DNA from 3 places in the Providencia hangzhouensis genome. Region 1 is predicted to be linked to each of the others. Evidence: predicted binding sites of a transcription regulator. Region 1 holds the regulator's gene; each other region holds the start of a gene.
The links. The regulator CRP, encoded in region 1, controls carbon source genes, mostly activating them, when cyclic AMP is high. The targets are predictions, from matches to a motif close to ATGTGANNNNNNTCACAT.
Positions count from the first base shown of each region.

Region 2: the regulator CRP is predicted to act here: its motif matches at 2,463-2,480, upstream of msrB (peptide-methionine (R)-S-oxide reductase MsrB).
Region 3: the regulator CRP is predicted to act here: its motif matches at 3,216-3,233, upstream of epd (erythrose-4-phosphate dehydrogenase).

Region 1 covers NZ_CP135052.1:329,005-337,384, reverse strand. Annotated here, with positions in the region: gene PZ638_RS01495 (hydrolase) at 1-261, shown strand, start outside; gene PZ638_RS01490 (YheU family protein) at 258-476, shown strand; gene PZ638_RS01485 (phosphoribulokinase) at 654-1,523, shown strand; gene PZ638_RS01480 (OsmC family protein) at 1,614-2,015, opposite strand; gene crp (cAMP-activated global transcriptional regulator CRP) at 2,372-3,004, shown strand; gene PZ638_RS01470 (hypothetical protein) at 3,196-4,773, shown strand; gene PZ638_RS01465 (aspartate aminotransferase family protein) at 4,834-6,066, opposite strand; gene PZ638_RS01460 (aminodeoxychorismate synthase component II) at 6,196-6,771, opposite strand; gene ppiA (peptidylprolyl isomerase A) at 7,203-7,775, opposite strand; gene yihA (ribosome biogenesis GTP-binding protein YihA/YsxC) at 8,099-8,380, shown strand, end outside.
Region 2 covers NZ_CP135052.1:2,247,951-2,256,330, reverse strand. Annotated here, with positions in the region: gene ansA (asparaginase) at 1-740, shown strand, start outside; gene pncA (bifunctional nicotinamidase/pyrazinamidase) at 763-1,389, shown strand; gene PZ638_RS10125 (YeaC family protein) at 1,498-1,803, opposite strand; gene msrB (peptide-methionine (R)-S-oxide reductase MsrB) at 1,919-2,332, opposite strand; gene gapA (glyceraldehyde-3-phosphate dehydrogenase) at 2,688-3,683, shown strand; gene PZ638_RS10110 (D-hexose-6-phosphate mutarotase) at 3,914-4,795, shown strand; gene PZ638_RS10105 (MipA/OmpV family protein) at 4,908-5,660, opposite strand; gene alr (alanine racemase) at 5,794-6,873, opposite strand; gene PZ638_RS10095 (D-amino acid dehydrogenase) at 6,935-8,236, opposite strand.
Region 3 covers NZ_CP135052.1:883,695-892,074, reverse strand. Annotated here, with positions in the region: gene fbaA (class II fructose-bisphosphate aldolase) at 1-868, opposite strand, end outside; gene pgk (phosphoglycerate kinase) at 928-2,091, opposite strand; gene epd (erythrose-4-phosphate dehydrogenase) at 2,184-3,203, opposite strand; gene tkt (transketolase) at 3,516-5,510, opposite strand; gene PZ638_RS03805 (helix-turn-helix domain-containing protein) at 7,228-7,533, shown strand; gene ecpA (common pilus major fimbrillin subunit EcpA) at 7,631-8,239, shown strand; gene PZ638_RS03795 (EcpB family pilus assembly chaperone) at 8,334-8,380, shown strand, end outside.

The sequences.
Region 1 (8,380 bases):
TATTATCAAAAATGCAGCGCATTACCTAAATTAGCTTACATCACGAAGCCAACATTGATTATCCACGCTAAAGATGACCCATTTATGGCGCCTGAGGTTGTTCCTGATTTATCATTTTTACCCCACAATGTGGAATACCAAATGACAGAACATGGTGGGCACGTAGGCTTTGTGAGCGGTACCTTGAGAAAACCGCAAATGTGGTTAGAAACACGCATCCCTCAATGGTTAACGCCTTATTTAGATAAGGAAATAATGTGATTATTCCTTGGCAAGAACTTGAACCTGAAACATTGGAAAACCTAATTGAAAGCTATGTCTTACGGGAAGGAACCGACTACGGCTCCCATGAAAAAAGCTTACAAGATAAGGTCAACGATGTGAAACGGCAGTTAGTTTCTGGTGAAATTGTGCTAGTCTGGTCTGAATTGCATGAATCGGTTAATTTCATGCCTAAGGGGAGTTTTTCTGTCTGATGTTTTTATTCTATGGTTCATTTTTACGTCATCATCTATCATGAATTAAGTTACAGGTTTTCCACACAATCATGTCGTAAAACCATCAAATAAAACTCAAAACCCTAACACCCGTTAATCCGCTTCATGCACTATTGATTAAAATAGTGCTTATAAGCGCAACACAGGGAGTCCACGATGTCCAAAAAGCACCCAATCATTGCTATCACTGGTTCGAGCGGAGCTGGCACAACCTCAACTAGCCAAGCATTTCGTAAAGTTTTTCACCAATTAAATATCCAACCAGCAACATTAGAAGGGGATAGCTTTCATCGCTATACACGCCCTGAAATGGATATGGCTATCCGTAAAGCCAGAGAACAAGGCCGGCACATCAGTTACTTTGGCCCCGAAGCGAATGATTTTGCGTTGCTTGAACAAACCTTAATCGACTATGCAAAAACAGGTTGTGGGCAGTCCCGTAAATATCTACATACTTATGATGAAGCGGTACCGTATGGCTTGCAACCTGGGACATTTACCCCTTGGGAGCCGCTACCAGACAAAACAGATATTTTATTTTATGAGGGGCTGCATGGTGGCGTTGTCACTCCAGAACATAATGTTGCACAACATGTTGATTTGCTTGTAGGTGTTGTCCCTATTGTCAACCTCGAATGGATCCAAAAATTGATCCGCGATACCACAGAGAGAGGGCACTCCCGCGAAGCGGTTATGGACTCTGTTGTACGTTCAATGGGGGACTATATTAATTACATCACGCCACAATTTTCTCGCACCCATATCAATTTTCAACGCGTTCCTACGGTAGACACCTCTAACCCATTTTCGGCTAAAGCTATCCCATCACAAGACGAAAGCTTTATTGTGATCCGCTTTCGTGGGCTAGAGCAAATTGATTTCCCCTATTTGCTGTCAATGATATCCGGCTCTTTTATTTCAGCAATGAATACAATTGTCGTCCCAGGAGGGAAACTCAGTTTAGCAATGGAATTAATTATGGCACCAATAGTCGAAAAACTAATTAATCAAAAGAACAACAGTTAAATTATTTTTTGATTAAAAAATAAGATGCTTATCATTAATTAAGGTAAGCATCTTTCAATTCAAATATATTAATAAAAATTAAATTTATTTTTAGTTTTTTATTTCAAAGCTGTGTGTGACTTCAACGGTTTTCTCTAACATCAATGCGACTGAGCAATATTTCTCAGCAGAAAGTTGAACGGCACGTTCGACTGCTTTTTCCGTTAATTCATTCCCTGTCACAATAAAATGCAAATGGATTTTCACAAAATAACGAGGGGCTTCTTCACGACGTTGTGAGGTTAATTTAACTTCACAATCCGTAATATCGTAGCGGCCCTTTTGCAAAATCGAAACGACATCAATTGCGCTACAACCCCCCGCTGCCATTAACACCATTTCCATTGGGCTTGGGGCTTTATCACCCGCATTGCCATCCATCATCACCTGGTGCCCAGACGCAGACTCTCCTAAGAAAGAAAGCCCTTCAACCCACTTTACTCTTGCTTCCATTGTATTTCCCCTTGAAATGAAATCGGTTTAAAGGCTACATTGTTCCATAGATATAAGGAATGTTATATCAACTTTATTTGGCTGAAGCGATACAGGGAAGACTTTCTTTATTGAATATGCTACAAACAATACTTAGTTGATAGGATTAAGATCAAAACTCAACAGTTTAATTGATCATATTATAGTGTTGATATCAATTTGCGTTACCAAGAGCAATCAAAAACGCTGAAGTAATCAGCCCCTTGATTATTTAAAGGTATATAAGGCAAATTAATATGCTAAGCTAGTGACTTTAAAGCCAGCCTTTCTAGTACGTTTTTCCGAATGGCTGCAATAACATACAGAGGATAACGCTAATGGTTCTCGGCAAGCCACAAACAGACCCTACTCTTGAATGGTTTTTGTCACACTGCCATATTCATAAATATCCATCCAAGAGCACTCTTATCCATCAGGGTGAGAAAGCAGAAACCCTTTACTATATCGTTAAAGGTTCGGTGGCTGTTTTAATTAAAGATGAAGAAGGCAAAGAAATGATCCTCTCTTACCTGAATCAGGGGGATTTCATTGGTGAGCTTGGGTTATTTGAAGAAGGGCAAGAACGTACTGCGTGGGTTAGAGCAAAAATCGCCTGCGAAGTTGCTGAAATTTCATATAAAAAATTCCGTCAATTGATTCAGGTTAACCCTGATATTTTAATGCGCCTTTCTGCGCAAATGGCTAGTCGCCTACAAACAACATCTGAGAAAGTCGGTAACCTCGCATTCTTAGACGTTACAGGCCGTATTGCTCAAACTCTATTAAATTTAGCCAAACAACCTGATGCGATGACACATCCAGACGGTATGCAAATCAAAATTACCCGTCAGGAAATAGGCCAAATCGTGGGTTGTTCCCGTGAAACAGTTGGCCGTATTTTGAAAATGTTAGAAGACCAAAACCTGATCTCTGCACATGGTAAAACAATTGTGGTTTACGGCACACGTTAATTAACCTTTCAGCCTGGCCACCTTTGGCTGGGCTATTATTGTAAACAGCGGTATATCAATGATATAGCGCTGTTTTTCATTTCTTTGCTTATGGCCCCTTTATTGACTTTCTAGCACACTCGCGTTTTTTGATATTAATTAAAATATACTTATATAAAATAATTAATAATTAATCATCCGAGATTTTATATATGCGCACTATTACTAGCACAAAAAACCAAGTTATTTCGCCACAATTAGAAAATAACAAAAAAGATTTTATTAAGAATAAAACCTTTTTTGAAAACTTACAATATGCAAATCAAGCATCTGTAAATTCCCCCACATTAGTGAAACAACCTACAGAACAGATAAAAAAGACACCACGTGAAAACTTTGTATCTTCATTAAATATAGGAAGTTTGCTACCTAATACCCAGCCAACTCATAAGACATTTTATCCTAAGCATAAAACTATTTTTGAAACTCAAAAAAATAAAAATATTGACATCCGCTCTATCGATTTCAAGACTAGCCTTGATTTTTTTAAAAATATGCCTAGTTCTCAAGATCAGAGCTTAGTTTCTCGCTATCCCCTCATATTTAAAAATTCGAGAAAAATAGAAAAAAATTTTACCCCAGTAGAAGACCATTCAATTACCCATAAAACTCAGGAAGACTTACCAATGCAAACAAGTAAAAAAAACAACGTTGAAACCTCAACGTTTGTAGATTTTCATTTAAACCGTTCCGCAGGTATGCTATCTAATTTTAAATATAAAATAAAATCCATTCATGAAAAAAGTATTCGCAAGTTCAGAGATGTTTTTAAAACAAATAAAAAGGAAGAACTATGCGTTAAATTTGAAAATGGCGAGGCTAAGATTATAGATAAAACTACTATAACCAGTCAAAATTTAATAAAAAAACACGAAAAAATTAAAGATTCGAATAAAGAAGTATTTCAAGATAATAATCAATTAAATAATATCAATACTCTAGACTCTACTGAACCATCACCTGACAAAAATAAAGAGTGCGGAAATATTTTTAATAAAATGGAATCAGCCATTAGCACGTTAGAAGATCATTTCAATGAATCTACCACAAATAAACAACTAGCTTGGGACAATGATGGTATTGACTGGTATAAAGCACAAGATGAAAGTCTAAATACAGAGAGTAGCGAACTTGTTAAACAAGCGTATTCACAAGATATTATTGATGATGCAACTCGCATAATAAATAAGTCAGACTCTGATATTATCAGTGAAAATGCAAAAACAATATTTAATGAATTTTTTAGTGATAACCATCAGAATTCAAGCATTAATTTTTATTCGAGTAATGAAAGTATAAACTCTAATTTATCTGGTTATGTTTCAGAGAATTCTGTCGATTCTGGGTATAGTTCAGAAAACAAGAAGAAAGAAACAGTGGTTAATTTAACCACCTCCGAAAACCACACAAAATCTAAAATAACAGATAATTTAGATCGGAAAGAAAAATCAATTATTAGAAAAAAAAAGCCTAATATCAAAATACGCCACACCGAAAAATCAAAAGCTCGCAAACAATTTATTAGTAATGGATATAAATTATCGCAAAGTAAAGAAGAACAAACAATAATCCCTAAAAATAAAATACCAAAAGCTAAAAGCTTAGAGTATACCTTGCAAGACCCACAAAAAACATTAGAAGATATAAAAAACCTTATGACAGAAATAGTCAAAGAAGAAGCTCATATATCTCACCTTCAATCTGAATTAAGCCTCTTGGATAATAAATAACCGCTTGCTTAAGGAACTAGTTGCAGAGACATTAATGCCTCTGCAACTTTCAATTAATCATTAACTCAGTAACTTCTCTATTGCCGTTTCTAATTTCGCCATGCCGCTATTAATTTCTTCTTCCGAAATAATCAGCGAAGGCGTAAAACGTAAAACATTAGTGCCTGCATTGAGCATCATCAGCCCTTCTACTGCGCTGGCTTGCAGGATATCTTTCGAGCGGTTCAATAGTTTGCCGTCAAGCTCAGCACCAATTAAGAGCCCCATTCCTCTGATCTCAGAAAAAATGTGGTATTTATCGTTAAGCTTATTCAAATGAGCAATAAACAATTCACGGCGCTTTTGAACGCCATTTAATACATCTTCTGTATTAATAATATCAAACGCCGCATTACCTACTGCACAAGCTAATGGATTACCGCCATAAGTGGTACCATGCGAACCCACTTCCATCGTTTTCGCAATTTCTTCAGTAGTAATCATTGCACTGATAGGGAAACCGCCACCCAATGCTTTTGCCGTGGTTAAAATATCAGGCACAACGTTGTAATGCATATAAGAAAATAATTTACCTGTACGCCCCATACCGCTTTGTACTTCATCAAAAATCAACAATGCATTATTTTCATCACATAGCTTGCGAACTCCTTGCAGGAATTCTGATGTCGCAGGGGTGACACCACCTTCCCCTTGTACGGGCTCTAACACCACAGCACAGGTATTTTCATCAATGACCGCTTTGACCGCATCCAGGTCATTAAAAGGCACATGAATAATATCCGCAGGCTTTGGCCCAAAACCATCTGCATATTTCGCTTGCCCGCCCACCGAAACGGTAAATAATGTGCGCCCATGGAAGGCTTGTTTGAAAGCAATAATCTTCGTTTTATATGGGTTATATTTGGTGATAGCGTAACGACGCGCTAATTTAAACGCGGCTTCGTTAGCTTCTGAGCCTGAATTCACAAAAAACGCACGGTCAGCAAATGTCGCATTCGTAAGTTTTTGTGCTAACTTTAGCGCCTGCTCGTTGGTGAAAATATTACTGACATGCCATAGCTTTTCGCTTTGTTCACGCACAGCAGCCACCAAACTAGGGTGACAATGCCCTAAAGCAAGAACCGCGATCCCACCAGCAAAATCAATATATTCTTTACCTTGCTGATCCCAGACACGGCTACCTTCACCTTTAACTGGAATAAATTCCGCCGGCGAAAAAATAGGCAACATAACTTGATCGAAAGTCTGCCGATTAACTGCGTGTTGTTCTGCTGCTGCGTATTGTTCTGACATACCCCTCACCTGCTCTTATTTAATGCGATAATGAAAATATAATCATTAAATATGAATAAAAAATCAAAAAAGAGCAATAGCAAAGGGCATAATATGCATAATTAATTTATTCTGAACCAGATTTATAAATTAATATTTTAGAAAATTATTTAGTAATTCATGGCCTTGCTCACTCAGAATGCTTTCAGGATGGAACTGAACGCCTTCTATAGGCAAGGTTTTGTGCCGTATTCCCATGATTTCATCAACATCACCATTATTCAGTGACCATGCTGATACATCAAAAGAAACAGGGAGTGTCTCTGCCGCAATTACCAGAGAGTGGTAACGTGTCACCGTCAAGGGCCGGTTCAAGCCTTTGAATACCCCTTGATGATTATGGTGAATCGCAGAGGTTTTACCGTGCATAACTTCTCGTGCTTTAACAACTGATGCACCAAAAGCTTGCCCAATGGCTTGATGCCCTAAGCAAATACCTAAAATGGGAAGCGTACCTGCAAAGTATTTTATCGCCTCAAGGGAGATGCCAGCCTCATCCGGTGTACATGGCCCAGGTGAAATCACAAGATGTGTAGGCGAAAGCTGTTCAATTTCTTCGATGGTAATTTCATCATTACGTTTTACAACAACTTCAGCCCCTAATTCACAAAAGTATTGGTATAAGTTGTAAGTAAATGAATCGTAATTATCAATAAGTAGAAGCATATTAGCCTATCCGACTGATTTTTATCATTATGTATTATTTCTTATGCATATTTTTATTGTGTTGGCAATCAGAACGATGATTAAAACACCATAAAAATAATAAGGGCGGCTATCATAGCACAGCCAAAGCAGGAAAATAGCCTATTTAAGTCAATGATTATTTTTTCTCAAAAAAAATTTCCATATAAAAATCATGGAACTATATTTACATTCCTATAACAAGCTCACATTTTGATTAAGAATTACTTTAAATACAATGAAATAAAAGGCTATTAAAACGTAGTAAGCGCTGACACATTTTAACTAACATAGTGAATGAAGAGAAACTCAAAGGGGAAGGAAAAGCGGATTTTAAAAAAAGTGGGCACGTTAAAGCAACCTACCCACTGTATTCGACACGATAGTTTTTAATTACTACTGTTTTTTAATCACTAAGGCTTTTTAATCACTTCAGCAGAAATGATTGTAATTGGCTCTACAGGAACATTTTGATATGGGCCTACATTTTCCGTTTTTACTTTAGAGATTTTATCTGCAACATCCATCCCTTTCACCACTTTACCAAATACGGCGTAACCGAAGTCACGTTGTCCGTGGTCTAAGAACGCGTTATCAGCAACATTAATAAAGAATTGGCTCGTTGCGCTGTCTTTATTTGCAGTACGTGCCATAGAGATAGTACCGCGCAAATTACGTAAGCCATTATCTGCTTCATTTTTGATTGGGGCACGGGTTTGCTTTTGCTGTAAATCTTTATTAAAGCCACCGCCTTGGATCATAAAACCTGGAATAACACGGTGGAAAGTAGTTCCGTTGTAATAACCTTCATTAACATACTGAACGAAATTTTCTGTCGTAACAGGGGCTTTTTTACTATTCAGTTCTAATTCGATATCACCCGCCGACGTGACTAACTTGACATAAGTCTCACCCGCAGATAAAGCAAGAGAAGATGCGCTCATTGCGCAGACGGCCAAAAGTGGCACAAAAATTCGTTTTAACATGTAAGGTCCCTTTCGTTATAGCTCATTACAACTGCAATCAAGCAATTCTAGAGTGAAGCTAACAAGAATGCTGAAGATTTACCTATATTTACGCCCAAAAACAAAAGTGCATCAAATGCGTTAAATTCTAGACCACTTTCAGCAAAAGGCGTCATGAATAATGGCTATTTTTCTATTATTACAATTGCGCGGCTCACAACACAGGAAAAATATTACCTGATTCCAAGAGAAAAGCGGTTGAGAGGAGATTTCGAGTTGTCGGGAAGCGCTAAGCAAAGCTATAATCCCCGAGCCTTTTGAGGCTAACTCAGGGAGAACGACAAATGGCAATTAAAAATCATAACTACCAGATGGCAAAGTTTGTCATCAGTGCACCCGATATCCGTCATCTACCTAAAGATACTGGAATTGAGGTGGCTTTTGCTGGCCGCTCTAATGCGGGGAAATCCAGTGCGTTAAACGCATTAACACAGCAAAAAAGCTTAGCACGTACCAGTAAAACACCAGGAAGAACTCAGCTAATCAACCTATTTGAAGTTGAGGAAGGCGTTCGCCTTGTTGACCTTCCGGGCTATGGTTATGCCGAAGTTCCTGAAGAAATGAAA
Region 2 (8,380 bases), 1.9 Mb from region 1:
TGGCTTTCACTGCCTCAGCGTTATCTTTCATGTTTGAAAACTTGAAAAAACCCGTAATAGTGACAGGGTCACAAATCCCTTTAGAAGCATTACGTTCTGATGGGCAAACTAATCTACTAAATGCATTATATTTAGCAGCAAACTACCCCATTAATGAAGTGGGATTATTTTTCAATAATAAATTATATCGCGGTAACCGCACTGTTAAGGCCCATGCAGATGGCTTTGATGCTTTCAGTTCACCTAACTGTTCGCCATTAATGGAAGCTGGCATTCATATTCGCTCATTTAATACGTGCCCTGCGCCTATTGGTATAGGTGAATTTAAAAGTCACCGAATTACACCTCAACCTATCGGCGTTGTGACACTTTATCCAGGGCTATCAATTGAAATTGTACGCAACATTCTCCAACAACCCGTTAAAGCGCTGATATTGCGCTCTTACGGTGTCGGTAATGCCCCTCAGCAGCCTGAATTACTGCGCATACTCCGTGAAGCAACGAACCGAGGGATTATTGTGGTGAACCTGACACAATGTATTTCTGGCCGTGTTAATATGGAAGGCTACGCCACAGGACACGCACTTGCAGAAGCGGGTGTGATAAGTGGATATGACATGACTTTTGAAGCCGCCTTAAGTAAATTGCACTACTTACTGAGTCAAAATTATACCCCTGCTTTAATCCGTGAGTTAATGCAGAATAATTTACGCGGCGAGTTGAGCTATGCTGATGAATAACAGATAACATACTGAGGACATAATGAAAGCAGCATTACTGTTAGTCGATTTACAAAACGATTTCTGCACGGGTGGCACATTAGCAGTAAATGAAAGCGAACATGTTATTGATGTTGCTAATAAAGCGATGGATATTTGCCAACAAAAACAAATAGACATCATTGCAAGCCAAGATTGGCACCCTGCGACACACCTTAGTTTCGCGGCCAATTCAAATACTCAAATTGGCGAAGTCGGTGAGCTAAATGGTATTACACAAGTTTGGTGGCCTATTCATTGCGTACAAGGTGAACATGGCGCTGAATTACACAAAAATTTAAATCAATCGCTTATTAGTGCAATTTTTACCAAAGGGGAAAACCCCCAGGTTGATAGCTATAGTGCCTTTTTTGATAATGATAAAATTAGCCAAACGCGCCTACATACGTGGCTACAAGAACACCATATTTCGCATTTAATTATTATGGGAATTGCGACGGATTACTGTGTCAAATTTACTGTGTTAGATGCGTTAAAATTAGGTTATACCGTAGATGTTTTAGTCGATGGGTGTAGAGGCGTCAATCTCGGGGCCAATGACAGCCAAGAAGCTTTAGTCGAAATGCAAAATCAAGGTGCGAGGTTAATTACATTAACCGACCTGCATTAGGACATGTTTTATGGACAAGTTTTCTCATGTAATAATTGAAAATCTAGTAATTGAGAAAACTTGTTTTAGTGACACTGTCACTATGCAGCATCATATTGAATAAACAAGCTATTCATCATTATTTTGCGGTTTTAATGTTGCTAACATCTCACCTTGAAACAACGTTTTTAGCTCTTGCTTGCTCTTCATCGTAATTTCACCATTAGTCCCTACCGTCATATGCTCAGGGTCATGGTTATGCCGTGACTGCCACAATAATACCATTTGTAAGCTATGTTCTTTTTGTTCTGGCGTTAACATCACACCATCTGGCCATTTACCGAGCTCAACAGCGGTCACAAGGCGTTCATAAATTTCAGGGGTCATCACTGCTAATAATTGTTCAAGTTGCTCAGGACTGACTTCAACGCTCACGGTAAAGCTCCTTCAAATACATAATTCACTCATTATTTTATTATTCTTGATTTCAGCCAATAGCTGAATCGTTTTTGTCATTCTAAAAAAAATGGCTTCAGCACGCTTCAGCTATTTATCCACGCGTCTTTTCACCGCTATCGTCATCAATAAAGCTTAATGATGCTGAATTAATGCAGTAACGCTGACCAGTAGGCTGAGGACCATCTGGAAACACATGCCCTAAATGCGCATTACAGTGTTGACAGCGAACTTCAATGCGGTGCATCCCATGAGAGAAATCCTCAATGTATTTGATTGCCTCTTCATTGACGGGTTGGTAAAAACTTGGCCACCCACAACCTGCATCAAATTTGGTCTCAGACATAAATAAAGGTGAACCACAGCATAAGCACTCGTACACACCTTCTTTACGGTTATGCAATAATTGGCCACTAAATGGCGGCTCGGTACCCGCTTGCTGTGTAACGTAACGCTGCATCTCATTTAATTCTGAAATATCAATAGGTTGTTTATCTTTACTTGACATGTCATACCTAAATATTTAAATAACTAAAGTGGTTGATGGTTATCATACATCAATTTCAATCAACAAAAAATTAACAACATTTTCTGTAAAACTATTCTAAACTAAGAAGCATCTTACTTTCCGTTTTGATTTGTGAACCGTATCACATATATCACTGATAGATGGTTTCATTATGCCGTACAATCCCGATAATACGTGCGGCTGTATTTGCCGCTGAAGTGGCTGACAAATAAGCAATTGGTGGTATCAGAATTGATTTTTTTCAATAATTGACACGATTCCGCTTGACGGCTGGCAAGGTTTTGGTAACTTTAACTACAACTTAATTCACGAATAAATAGCTGGTGGAAATACTATGACTATCAAAGTAGGTATTAATGGTTTTGGTCGTATTGGCCGTATCGTTTTCCGTGCTGCACAAGAGCGTTCTGACATCGAAATCGTTGCTATCAACGACCTGCTCGATGCAGAATACATGGCATACATGCTGAAATACGACTCAACTCATGGTCGTTTCAACGGTACTGTTGAAGTTAAAGATGGTCACCTAGTTGTAAACGGCAAAAAAATCCGTGTAACAGCAGAAAAAGATCCTGCAAACCTGAAATGGAACGAAGTCGGTGTTGACGTCGTTGCTGAAGCAACAGGTATCTTCTTAACTGATGAAACTGCACGTAAACACATCCAAGCTGGCGCTAAGAAAGTTGTTCTGACTGGCCCTTCTAAAGATGATACTCCTATGTTCGTTATGGGCGTTAACCACAAAGCTTACGCAGGTCAAGAAATCGTTTCTAACGCATCTTGTACAACTAACTGCTTAGCTCCACTGGCTAAAGTTATCAATGACAAGTTCGGTATCGTTGAAGGTCTGATGACAACAGTTCACGCAACAACTGCAACACAAAAAACTGTTGATGGTCCTTCACATAAAGACTGGCGTGGTGGTCGTGGTGCTGCTCAAAACATCATCCCTTCATCAACCGGTGCTGCTAAAGCCGTAGGTAAAGTTATCCCTGAGCTGAACGGTAAACTGACTGGTATGTCTTTCCGTGTACCTACTCCTAACGTATCAGTTGTTGATTTAACTGTTCGTTTAGAAAAACCAGCAACTTATGCTCAAATCTGTGATGCTATCAAAGAAGCAGCTGCAGGCGAACTGAAAGGCGTTCTGGGTTACACTGAAGATGACGTTGTATCAACTGACTTCAACGGTGAAAAACTGACTTCAGTATTTGATGCTAAAGCAGGTATCGCACTGAACGACAACTTTGTTAAATTAGTTTCTTGGTATGACAACGAAACGGGTTACTCTAACAAAGTTTTAGACCTGATCGCTCACATCTCTAAATAAGAGCTGTAATGTAATCTGTCTAACTGAGCCGCCAATTTGGCGGCTCTTTTGTATCGTATCCAATAACAAATTAACACTTCATATTTTCTACAATATCGCTTATGGTTGATCTTCTATTGGATACGCTATAAACATGACTTATTTTAGAACGAATACGATTCACTGCGGCTTTAAGTATGCCACACAGGAACTTCTAAATAATTTAAGTGAATGAACACAGGCCTAATACCATGCACGACAAACTTTTTGCACTACCAGTCATTAAACAAGTCTCTGCTTACATTACTCAACGCCAACTCGATGAGCTCCCACTTATTGTTATTTCACATCCCAAAGTACGTGGTGCTGTCAGTTTACAAGGCGCTCAACTTATTGATTGGCAACCCGCGGGGCAAAAACCTTGCTTATGGCTAAGTTCAGAAAGTGCCTTTAAAGAAGGCGTTGCTATTCGCGGTGGTATTCCTATTTGTTGGCCTTGGTTCGGTCCTGTTGCCAGTCCTAGTCATGGTTTTGCACGAATTTTACCTTGGCAATTCACCGCACATAATGAACATGAAGATGGTGTTATTTTAACCTTCACGTTAACGGATACCGACTATACCCGTAAATTATGGCCCCATGAGTTCACCCTGATCTTACGTATGAAACTTGGGGAAACATGTGAACTTGAATTAGAAAGTTATGGAGATTTCGAAACGACTGCCGCATTGCATAGTTATTTCAATATCAGTGATATCCAAAAAGCCACCGTCTATGGGTTAGGCGGCCACTACTTCGATAAAGTCGCAGATAAAGAAGCTTATGTGAATGAGCCACTCAAATTTAATAAGCACACCGATCGTATTTATTCAGAACCGGAAGAATACAGCTTATTACGTGATGATGGCTGGGCACGTACAATAGAAATTCACCATTACCATAATAGTGATGTTGTCTGTTGGAACCCTTGGGCAGAATTATCATGTAGCATGGATGACATGCCAAATAATGGGTACAAACAAATGGTTTGTGTAGAAACGGCAAGGATCAACGTCCCGATGAAAAGTGAAGCACAACACCCTGCTCGTCTTTCTTTAGTGATGGTCAGTCGCGATAATAAGCCGCAAGATTAATTATCCATTCTAAGAATATAAATTTTCTAGATAGATAACTAGATAGATAAAATTAGCCCCTGATAATTGTAAGAATATCAGGGGCTAATTAATTTAATTTTCTATCACAAACTTAGAATGTGTAAGTGACACCTGTCCACATAATGGCGGAAACATCTTTATTTACCATTGGGCTATCTTTCACTTCACTTGGTAGGCGGTCAACACGGCCCATTGCGAATACAGTCCAATTTTCATCAAAGCGGTAATTTCCTGTCACTTCAATGTATGGTGTCCAACTTGAACCTGGATTATAACGTTTTAAACCGCTATTACGTGATTCTTTTGAAGACACGCCATATTCATAACGGTTTTGGTTCTTACTATCCCATTTAATACCAAGGCCTGGAGTGATTGACCATTTATCACCTTCAAAACCATACAGGTAGGCAAACTCACCACGAATACCATTACTGATACCTAAGATATCACCAGAAATATTCGTTCTTAGTGTACCCCAATCAGCTTTATGACGATAAGTCAGACCAGTCATCACCGTATCACGGCGACGGTCTAATTCACGCATTGCTTTATCATCATTGTCTTTAGGTTTAAAAAATTGTGGGTAATAATAAGCATCCAATGATAACTGGTCTTGTGTATCATTCCATAAATAATAACCAGCTGCTAATGTATGAAAATAGAAATTCTCACTATCATAATTAACAATAGGCACTGGCGTGACATAGTCACGGCTCTTAATCCCTTTATAAGGTGTTGACTGAGCTAATACTGAACCACCAACTGACCAAGTTCCTGCAAAGGCGGCCCCAGATAACACACTCAAAGCCACCGCAAGTGTCGTTAATTTAATTGCTTTTGACATATATTCAACCTAAAAATAATGAGAAATAGATCACAGCTATATGTTATAACAATATAGCTATAATCCCAATATGCTTAATCGAAATCACATTTAAAGCTAAATTTTAACTGTTTTTAGCGTGACTGATTAATATTTATTCTACTTTATTTTCATAAGAAACAGGAACTCTTTTTGCTAGCGCACAAAGTAGCTCATAACCAATTGTCCCCGCAGCTTGTGCAACCTCATCAACCGGTAAGTTTTGCCCCCATAACTCCACTCGCTCACCAAGCTTAACATCGCCACAGTCACTGATATCAATTGTCAGCATATCCATTGAAACAGCCCCCAGTAGCGCACAACGCTTTCCTTTGCACCATACAGGCGTTCCATTGGCAGCATGTCTAGGGTAGCCATCTGCATAACCACACGCTACTGTCGCAATACGCATAGGTTTAGTCGATGTAAACCGGCTACCATAACCAATTGATTGACCTGCTGGAATTTCATGGATAGCGATCACTTCTGACTGTAAGGTCATCGCCGCCTTCAAGCCCAACCCAGATATATCAGTAGACTTTCCACTTGGAGAAGCGCCATACAGCAAAATACCTGTACGAATCCAATCATATTGTGTGTGTTTATGCCACAGTGTTGCCCCTGAATTTGCGATGCAGGTTTCTAAAGATAAGTGTTCAAATTGCTGGATTTGTTGAAAAGGTTCAGTAATGCCCGTTTTGGTATCTGAATTAGCAAAGTGACTCATTAACGTTAAACTGCGTACATTCGGCATTTTAGATAACCGTTGTACCACACTTTCGTATTCGCTCGGTGAAAAACCTAATCGATTCATGCCGCTATTTAGTTTTATATAGACTGAAATAGGTGATGATAATTGTGCATTTTCAATAGCAAACAATTGCCACTCACTATGAACGCTGGTTGTTAAATTATACTGGTCAATCAATTGTAAGTCTTGTGGCTGGAAGAAACCTTCTAACAACAGAATTGGCCCTTTCCACCCTTCTTTTCGCAATAAAATGGCCTCATCAAAATCCAATACCCCAAAACCATCCGTTTCTTTTAATGCAGGCCAAATCTGCTTGATACCGTGACCATAACCGTCTGCTTTCATGACTGACCAAATTTTCGAGTTTCCAACATGTTGCCGTACAATAGCCAAATTATGTTGTAAATTTTGTAGATGAATAACAGCACTTATAGGGCGCGGCATTTTAATTCCTTAGTACATTTAATTAATTCTAAAATTACAATGATGCCAAAACATCAAACGCTTAACGTGCTGGAGTTAAATCACCATGAGTAACCAGTTTGGTATTAAAGCCATCAAGGTACCTAAATACCGATAAATCATCAGACGCTATCTCTGGTGTGTTCCCTGAAATTAAATCTGCTAGCAGTTTTCCTGCACCACAAGCCATTGTCCAGCCCAGCGTCCCATGCCCTGTATTTAAATATAAATTACTGTATGCAGTCGGCCCAACTATTGGGGTACCATCCGGTGTCATTGGGCGCAGCCCCGTCCAAAATTGCGCTTGTGCAATATCACCACCGCCTTGATATAAATCTTGTACCACCATTTTTAATGTTTCGCAGCGTTTTTTCAGGATATTCAAATTAAACCCAACGACTTCAGCCATTCCACCGACACGAATACGCTTGTCAAACCGCGTTACTGCAATTTTGTATGTTTCATCCAAGATAGTAGACATTGGGGCACGCTGTTCATCAATAATTGGCATCGTCAATGAATAGCCTTTGAGTGGGTAAACCGGAATTTGAACCAGACGTTGTAGCATTGAGGTGGAATAAGAGCCCATCGCTACTACATATCGGTCCGCTTGCAAAATTTCACCATCTATTTTAACGCCGCTAACTTTGTTACCTTCGGTTAAAATCTGTTCAATCCGGCTACCAAATTTGAATTGGACTCCCGCATTTTGCGCCATTTTAGCCAGTTTTTTGGTGAACTGCTGGCAATCCCCTGTTTCATCATTGGGTAATCGCAACCCCCCTGTAAGCTTGTGCTTGACAAACTCTAACGCAGGTTCCGCTTTAACTAATTCATTAGACGTCAATAATTCGTATGGAACACCTTCTTGCCGTAAGACCGCAATATCATTCGCTGCATTATCAAACTGCTCTGCCGTACGAAAAAGCTGTAAGGTGCCACCTTGACGAGCTTCATATTCAATGCCTGTATCCACTCTTAATTGGCGAATACAATCACGGCTGTATTCTGCAATGCGCACCATACGGCTTTTATTCATCGCATAATGTTGGATATCGCAGTTTTTTAGCATCTGCCACATCCAACGCAGTTGAAATAACGTACCATCTGGACGTATTGCCAAGGGCGCATGTTTTTCAAACATCCATTTCACGGCTTTAAGGGGGATACCAGGAGCCCCCCATGGGGTTGCATAGCCAGGGGATACTTGCCCTGCATTTGCTGCGCTTGTTTCCTCTGCTACATCATGTTGTCTATCCACCACCAGCACTTCGTGCCCTTCTTGTGCTAAATACCATGCTGTTGTTACACCGATCACTCCCGCACCTAACACTAGAATTTTCATAGCTTCCCCGCAAAATAAAAATATGCATCATTTATTTTAGGATAATATTCTAGAAATTATTTGCCAATGTGGTGGATTAACACTTTTAACAATAAAGTTAAAAAATTTAAATTTCATCACATTTGTTTTACATGTCGATATTAA
Region 3 (8,380 bases), 550 kb from region 1:
CAGTATCGATGTTCATTTTGATAACACCGTAGCTAACTGCTTCTTTGATTTCAGCAGCACTTGAGCCAGAACCACCGTGGAATACGAAGTCTAAGCTGTTGTGTGGCAGGTTATATTTTTCTGAAACGTAGTCTTGTGAATTACGCAGGATTTTTGGCGTTAACTGAACGTTACCTGGTTTATAAACACCGTGAACGTTACCGAAAGAAGCCGCGATAGTGAAACGCGGGCTTACTGCATTCAGTTTTTCGTATGCATATGCAACATCTTCTGGTTGAGTATACAGCTCAGAACTGTCCATACCTGTGTTATCAACACCGTCTTCTTCACCACCAGTACAGCCTAGTTCGATTTCCAGAGTCATATCGATTTTAGCCATACGCGCTAAATATTTAGCACAGATTTCGATATTTTCTTCCAGTGTTTCTTCTGACAGGTCAATCATGTGAGAAGAGAACAGTGGTTTACCGGTTTTTGCGTAGTGTTTTTCACCTGCATCTAACAGGCCATCGATCCATGGCAGTAATTTCTTCGCACAGTGGTCAGTATGCAGAATAACAGGAACACCATAGTGCTCAGCCATTTGGTGTACATGATAAGCACCAGAGATCGCACCTAAAATTGCAGCTTGTTGGCCTTCAGCTTTCAGGCCTTTACCTGCGATAAATGCAGCACCGCCATTAGAAAACTGAACAATAACTGGAGCACGAACTTTAGCGGCCGCTTCAAGTACGGCGTTAATTGAATCCGTACCAACACAGTTCACCGCTGGCAATGCAAAGTTATTTTCTTTAGCAACTGCGAAAACTTTCTGTACATCATCACCAGTAAGAACACCCGGTTTAACAAAATCAAAAATTTTAGACATGTGAAAAGGTCCTGTGGTAAACAGGCAGCCTACGCTGCCTGTTGTGTATGAACAATTAATTACGCTTTAGCACGTTCTTCTAGCATCACAACGGCAGGGAGCTTTTTGCCTTCAACGAACTCAAGGAAAGCACCGCCACCAGTAGAGATATATGAAATTTTGTCAGCAATGTCGAATAAATCGATAGCCGCTAGGGTGTCACCACCACCAGCGATAGAGAATGCGTCGCTATCAGCAATCGCTTTTGCAACGATCTCAGTACCTTTACGGAAGTTAGGGAACTCAAACACGCCTACTGGGCCATTCCAAAGAATGGTTTTGGCATTTTTCAGGATCTCAGCCAAACGCTGTGCAGATTCGTCACCTAAATCCAGAATTTGTTCGTCGTCTTTAATTTCAGTACTTGCTTTCAGAGTTGCAGGTGCAGTTTCGGAGAACTCAGTTGCAACGCGAACATCAGTCGGTACTGGAATTTGGCAGTTTGCCAGTAATTTTTTCGCTTCAGGGATTAAGTCTGCTTCATATAATGAGCGACCAACATTGTTGCCTTCCGCTGCGATAAAGGTATTCGCAATACCGCCACCAACAATTAACTGGTCTGCAATTTTAGATAGAGAATCTAATACAGTCAGTTTAGTTGACACTTTAGAACCACCAACAATCGCAACCATTGGGCGAGCTGGGTTATCTAATGCTTTACCTAATGCTTCTAACTCACCACTCAGTAGTGGGCCAGCACAAGCCACTGGAGAGAATTTAGCAACACCATGTGTTGACGCTTGTGCACGGTGAGCCGTACCAAACGCATCCATCACATAAACATCACACAATGCCGCATATTGTTTTGACAGCGTTTCGTCGTCTTTTTTCTCGCCTTTATTAAAGCGAACGTTTTCCAGCACAACTAACTCGCCAGCTTCGATGTCAACACCGTTAAGGTAGTCTTTAACTAAACGGACTGGGTAATCCATTTTATCGGCCAGATAGTCAACAACAGGTTGCAGTGAAAACTCTTCGTTGTACTCGCCTTCGGTCGGGCGACCAAGGTGAGAAGTGACCATGACTTTAGCGCCTTGTTTCAGAGCAGCTTCAATTGTTGGTAATGAAGCACGAATACGCGCATCAGAAGTAACTTTGCCATCTTTTACAGGAACGTTTAAGTCAGAACGGATGAATACGCGTTTACCCGCTAAGTCTAAATCGGTCATCTTAATTACAGACATGGTGAATCCTCTCGTTGATTCTCTATAAAGTTTCCATCAGCGACTGTGCAAAACAATAAAGTTATCATGCCCTGCTGTCTGTCAGTCGCCAATTAGTTTAAACCTGTCGCTGCCATTGCTAATGTTGTATCTAGCATCCGGTTAGCAAACCCCCATTCGTTATCACACCAAACCAGGGTTTTAATTAAATGCTTACCACTAACTCGCGTTTGTGTACCATCAATAATAGCACTGTGTGGATCATGATTGAAATCCATCGAGACTAGCGGTAATTCTGTGTAGTCCACTATACCACGAAAATGCCCTTGTGCAGCGCTTCGCAGTAGTTGGTTAACTTTTTCAACACAAACATCGTCATGTACGGTAACACTCAAATCAATCGCTGTCACATTCGTCGTCGGTACACGAACAGAAATGGCTTCAAAGTGGTCTTTAAATTTCGGAAAAATTCGTGTAATTCCTGCGGCTAACTTGGTATCAACAGGAATGATAGACTGACTCGCTGCGCGAGTTCTGCGTAAATCTTTATGATAGGCATCGATAACGGGCTGGTCATTCATTGACGCGTGAATCGTCGTCACGGTTCCCGATTCAATCGAAAATGCCTCATCAAGTAATTTAATAATTGGAATAATACAATTGGTGGTACAAGAAGCATTGGAAACAATCTTGTCTTGAGCGGTTAGGCTTTCATGGTTAACACCATAAACGATAGTGGCATCAAGGTCGTCAGTACCCGGGTGAGAAAATAACACTTTTTTCGCCCCTGCTGCTAAATGCAGTAACCCATCATCCCGTGAGCCATAAGCCCCACTGCAATCTAAAACGACATCAATACCCAACTCTTTCCAAGGCAACTCATGCAGCTCACGTTGATGAAATAAACGAATATTATCATCACCAACTTGTAAAAGTGTTCCGTTAAGCCGTACATCCCAAGCAAAACGCCCATGGCTGGAATCATACTTCAGCAAATGCGCAATACCTTCAGGTTCAGCAAGTTCGTTAACCGCCACCACGATAATCTCTGCCCGACGGCCAGATTCATACAACGCTCTTAGAACACTTCGACCAATGCGGCCAAAGCCGTTTATTGCTACCCTGATTGCCATTCTACACCTTGTATCTGAGCAAAATCACACGGTTGCTAAGGATAACTGACTCACACCAACTCTACTGCTCATTTTAGCTGTCAAACATCAAAAGTGTGCTTCAACCGACATTTTTAAAAAATATTTTCATTCAGCAATACATGACTGAAACGGTTCAGCTTATCTAAGGTTAGATTAAGGGATATATTTACAGAACGCAATAGAAAATCCTATATTGGTGCACAAAAAAACAACGCCTAGCTTATCACTAGGCGTTGTTCAGCAAGATAATTAGAAATGAGAACCAAAATTCGGGGCTCATTCCTTCTTATTTTATTTCAGTAAAGATTTTGCAGCTTCAACCGCTTTCTCTACTGTAATACCGAATTCTTTAAACAGAACTTCGGCTGGAGCAGATTCACCAAAGGTATGCATACCGATGATGGCACCGTTTAAACCAGTGTACTTGAACCAGTAATCTGCAATACCCGCTTCGATAGCAACACGTGCTGTCACATTGGCAGGTAAAACAGCTTCGCGGTATGCCGCATCTTGTTTATCAAATGCATCGGTTGATGGCATAGAAACAACACGGACCTTACGGCCTTCTGATGTTAATTGCTCAGCCGCTTTAACGGCCAGTTCCACTTCAGAACCTGTCGCAATAAAGATTAACTCAGGCGTGCCTGCGCAATCTTTCAGAATGTAAGCCCCTTTCTCAATATTGGCTAATTGCTCAGCAGTACGAGGTTGTTGCTCTAAATTTTGACGAGAGAAGATTAATGCGCTTGGGCCATCTTTACGTTCGATAGCATATTTCCACGCCACAGCAGATTCAACTTGGTCACAAGGGCGCCATGTGCTGACATTTGGTGTCACACGCAGACTTGCCAGTTGCTCAACCGGTTGGTGAGTTGGGCCATCTTCACCCAGACCAATAGAGTCGTGAGTATAAACAAAGATGCTACGCACTTTCATCAGTGCTGCCATACGAACCGCATTACGTGCGTATTCAACGAACATCAGGAATGTCGCACCGTAAGGAATGAAACCGCCATGTAACGCAATACCGTTCATGATAGCTGACATACCAAATTCACGAACACCATAGTGAATGTAGTTACCCGCTGGGTCTACGTTCAGTGCTTTGGAGCCTGACCACATGGTTAAGTTACTTGGCGCTAAGTCCGCAGAACCGCCCATAAATTCAGGTAATACTTTACCAAATGCTTCTAATGCATTTTGTGATGCTTTACGGCTTGCGATATTTGCTGGGTTTTGTTGCAGATTTTCAACAAATTGTTTCGCATCCGCGTCAAAGTTAGCAGGTAATTCACCATTCATACGACGAGTGAATTCCGCAGCTAGTTCAGGGAATTGCGCTGCATATGCGGCGAATTTTTTATCCCATGCGCTTTGTTTTTCTTTACCTGCAGTACGAGCATCCCAAGCTTCATAGATATCTTTAGGAATTTCGAATGGGCCGTAGCTCCACCCCAGAGCTTCACGAGTTGCTGCAATTTCAGCATCACCTAAAGGCGCACCGTGAACAGACTCAGAACCCGCTTTGTTTGGTGAACCAAAACCAATAATAGTTTTACACATAATCAGTGTTGGTTTATCAGTTTGGCTTTTCGCTTCATTCACTGCCGCGTTGATCTGTGATGCATCATGGCCGTCGATATCACGGATAACATGCCAACCGTAAGATTCGAAACGTGCAGCGGTATCGTCAGTAAACCAACCTTCAACTTCACCATCAATAGAGATACCGTTGTCATCATAGAATGCGATCAGTTTATTTAATTTCAGTGTACCCGCTAAAGAACACGCTTCGTGCGAGATACCTTCCATCATACAACCATCACCCATGAACACATAAGTGTGGTGGTCAACAATGTCATGGTTAGGGCGGTTAAATTGCGCTGCTAATGTACGTTCTGCAATCGCAAAACCCACTGCATTTGCAATACCTTGACCTAAAGGACCGGTTGTTGTTTCAACACCTGGAGTATAGCCATATTCTGGGTGGCCCGGTGTTTTAGAGTGTAATTGGCGGAAATTTTTTAACTCTTCAATAGATAAGTCATAACCAGTGAGGTGCAGTAAGCTATAAATCAACATTGAGCCATGGCCGTTTGACAGTACAAAACGGTCACGATCTGCCCAGTGTGGGTCAGCTGGGTTATGATTCATATGGTCACGCCACAGTACTTCAGCAATATCAGCCATGCCCATTGGCGCGCCAGGATGCCCTGATTTTGCTTTTTGAACCGCATCCATACTTAGAAAGCGGATAGCATTAGCAAGGGTTTTACGAGTCGTCATCAGTATACTCCAGGTAGGATAAAAACGTACTTAAACCAATTTTTACAACGCAATACGGATAGTGCTACTTTAATTTCGCTGTAACATGAAAACATCAATTTAGCGATGTATCCCATATGTACCCTACTTTAAGGGGCCATAGCGCATCGACAACAAACTGAGCATTTCACGAATAGAGCGATTGAAAGTAACCCAATTCTACCCATACCGCAATATTTGCTATGTTCATGGCAGCAGATCGCTAATAAATTGAACTGCCGCAAAGCTGAATCCATTCCATTGCGCAAAATATCCCTTAATGCTTACATTTTTGCGCAAGTGACTAACCTTATTAAACCTGAGTTCAGTGTCTGGGATCAAGGTGATTTATGCATCTAGCGCATTTAGCTGCCACATTAGTGATAATTGGCAAAGTTTTAGACAAAAAAAAGCCTCAATATGCCCGAATATTTTTGTTTAGATTAAGTCAAATACCCAACCCTTCCAATGATTAGAAATAAATAGAAGTAACATGAATTGAAAAAACAGTAGCAATAAATATTACTGGCTAATCGCAGTTGCCTATAGCCTATAGAATGGTCTATCTCCACACCTAACAAGGAGAAAATAAGAATCGTTCAAAATAATCTAGATAAGCTATTCTGCAAAGCTTATCTAGATTGCTCATCATATATAGATAATGCGTGCACTTCTAACAACCAACGTTTTTACAACAGAAATTCCTATACAGATCACAGTTCTTATATGTATAGTTTTGAATAAAAGTGGCTTTCAAAAGCCCGCAGTGCAATCTTAATTAGCGGCTAGGTAAATCGGTATATCTAACTTATTAAGTAATAATTAGCGAATCTCTAAGTGAAGAATTGCTTTTAGAACAAACGTGTATAGTATTAGGCACTGCAAAACCTATATTCATTTAGTGACCTAATTACAAAGAGGAAGCTTTCCCATTATTATTTCTATAGCACACGACATCCACAGATAAAGACATCATAATTGATATTGCTGAAATTAAAATAAGGGGCACTAGAGAACGTAGTAACCTATCGCTGATTCTATTTTCACTGGTAAAATATCTGATGAGACTATAGAAAATAAATTGGCCTGTAAGACAAAATTTCAGGTCTAAACCCTATGTGCCACAATAGGGTCATGATATTAAAAAGTTGATACTATAGTATCAACCTACTAGACACTTATGTCATATCATATATCTAGTTAGCAAAGTGTAATTTTAACATCATACACATTAAACTAGTTAGTTGAGTTATTAATAAATAAGAGGGCTAAAAACACATTACAAATTATAATTTTACCAATATAACTGGTTTCCTACCTTTATTCTAAATTCTTCCCACCCTTTAATTGTAATAAATTGTAACTTTCAATGTAGATTCTTTATACTTCTTAATTAAATATACATTTGTTAACAATTATAATAATTTTACGCTTATTTAGTGTATTTTTTTATTGATCCCCCTGATTTCAACACTATTAAGTGTATTTTTAACCAATTAAACTGGTGAGAAGATATTTTTTAATTAGATAATGCTAAAAAAAACAGATTTAATAGAAAAAACCTATTAAAAGTTAATCTTTAATAGAAATCCTACCATTTACTCTTTTTTTAATGTATTTATTATAACACTCAATTAAGCAAGCGAGTGAGCTAACGAATATCATATAAATAGATCTATTAATATTAGAGGCTGAAAAAATGAAAGCTAATATAATTAGTAGTCATGTAGGAAATTATTTACGAAAATCACGCAAAGAAAAAAACATGACAGGAAAACAGTTGGCAGAATTAATTAACATTAGCCAACAACAGGTATCTCGCTATGAAACTGGTAGTAGTTCATTATCGCTAGATCAATTAAATGAAATATTAACCGTTTTAGACAAAAGATGGATTGAAATGATTTACTATATTGATTGTTTCTCTGAAGAAAATAAAAGAAACAATATAAATTTAAGTAAAAAAACAATCGAAATATTACTAAACAGCATGAAAGATATTTAAATATTCTATTTTAAATTCAATAAAACCATATCAATATGTAAAAATTAAATAACTAATTTTACTATTGTTTTCTATCAATATAAAAAGAGAGATTAGTATGTTAAATAAAAAAATGGCTTCTGTATTGTTATCAACAATTATCGCAGCTTCTTTTACTACAGCTGCAAATGCAGATACACGTACCGCTCAAGCAACAGCAACATGGCAAGCGACTGCAATTAAAGACACGACAAGTATGTTAGTTGTAACTCCATTAAGAAGTTTAACTTTTAATTATGCCGAAGGCCAAAAAAGCTTTAACCAACAGAATGGAGCATTTGATATCGCTATTCAAGGCCAAGCTGGTGCAACAGATTTTAAATTAGCGTCAAAAATTATTGCTAATACATTAGCAAGAACAACTGACGATTCTAAATTAACTGTTGGGGTTAAATGGAATGGCGAAGACTTGACTAAAAATAATGATTTAGTATTAATTGATACATCAACCGGTTTAACTTCTGGTTTAGACAATTTAGCGGCTGATGGCATCTATAATGGCTCTGAGCGTGCAGCAGATCGCGGTGAATTCACCTTTGTTATTGCTGGCGCTGAAGCTGATGGTGCAGCGACTGACTTTAAAGCACTGACTGATGGTACATGGGATGGTGATGTGAAAGTTCAATTTACTGCAACTTGGGACGGTGATTTCACGCCAGCTCCTTAATTCAATATCCCCTTATTAGATAACTAAATATTACGATAAAGATACTATAGGGAAATAATATCTTTATCGTCATTCATTTTTGAAATTTACGATTATGAAAAAGATAACATTAGCATTAATTTTATTATCATTGTTACCATT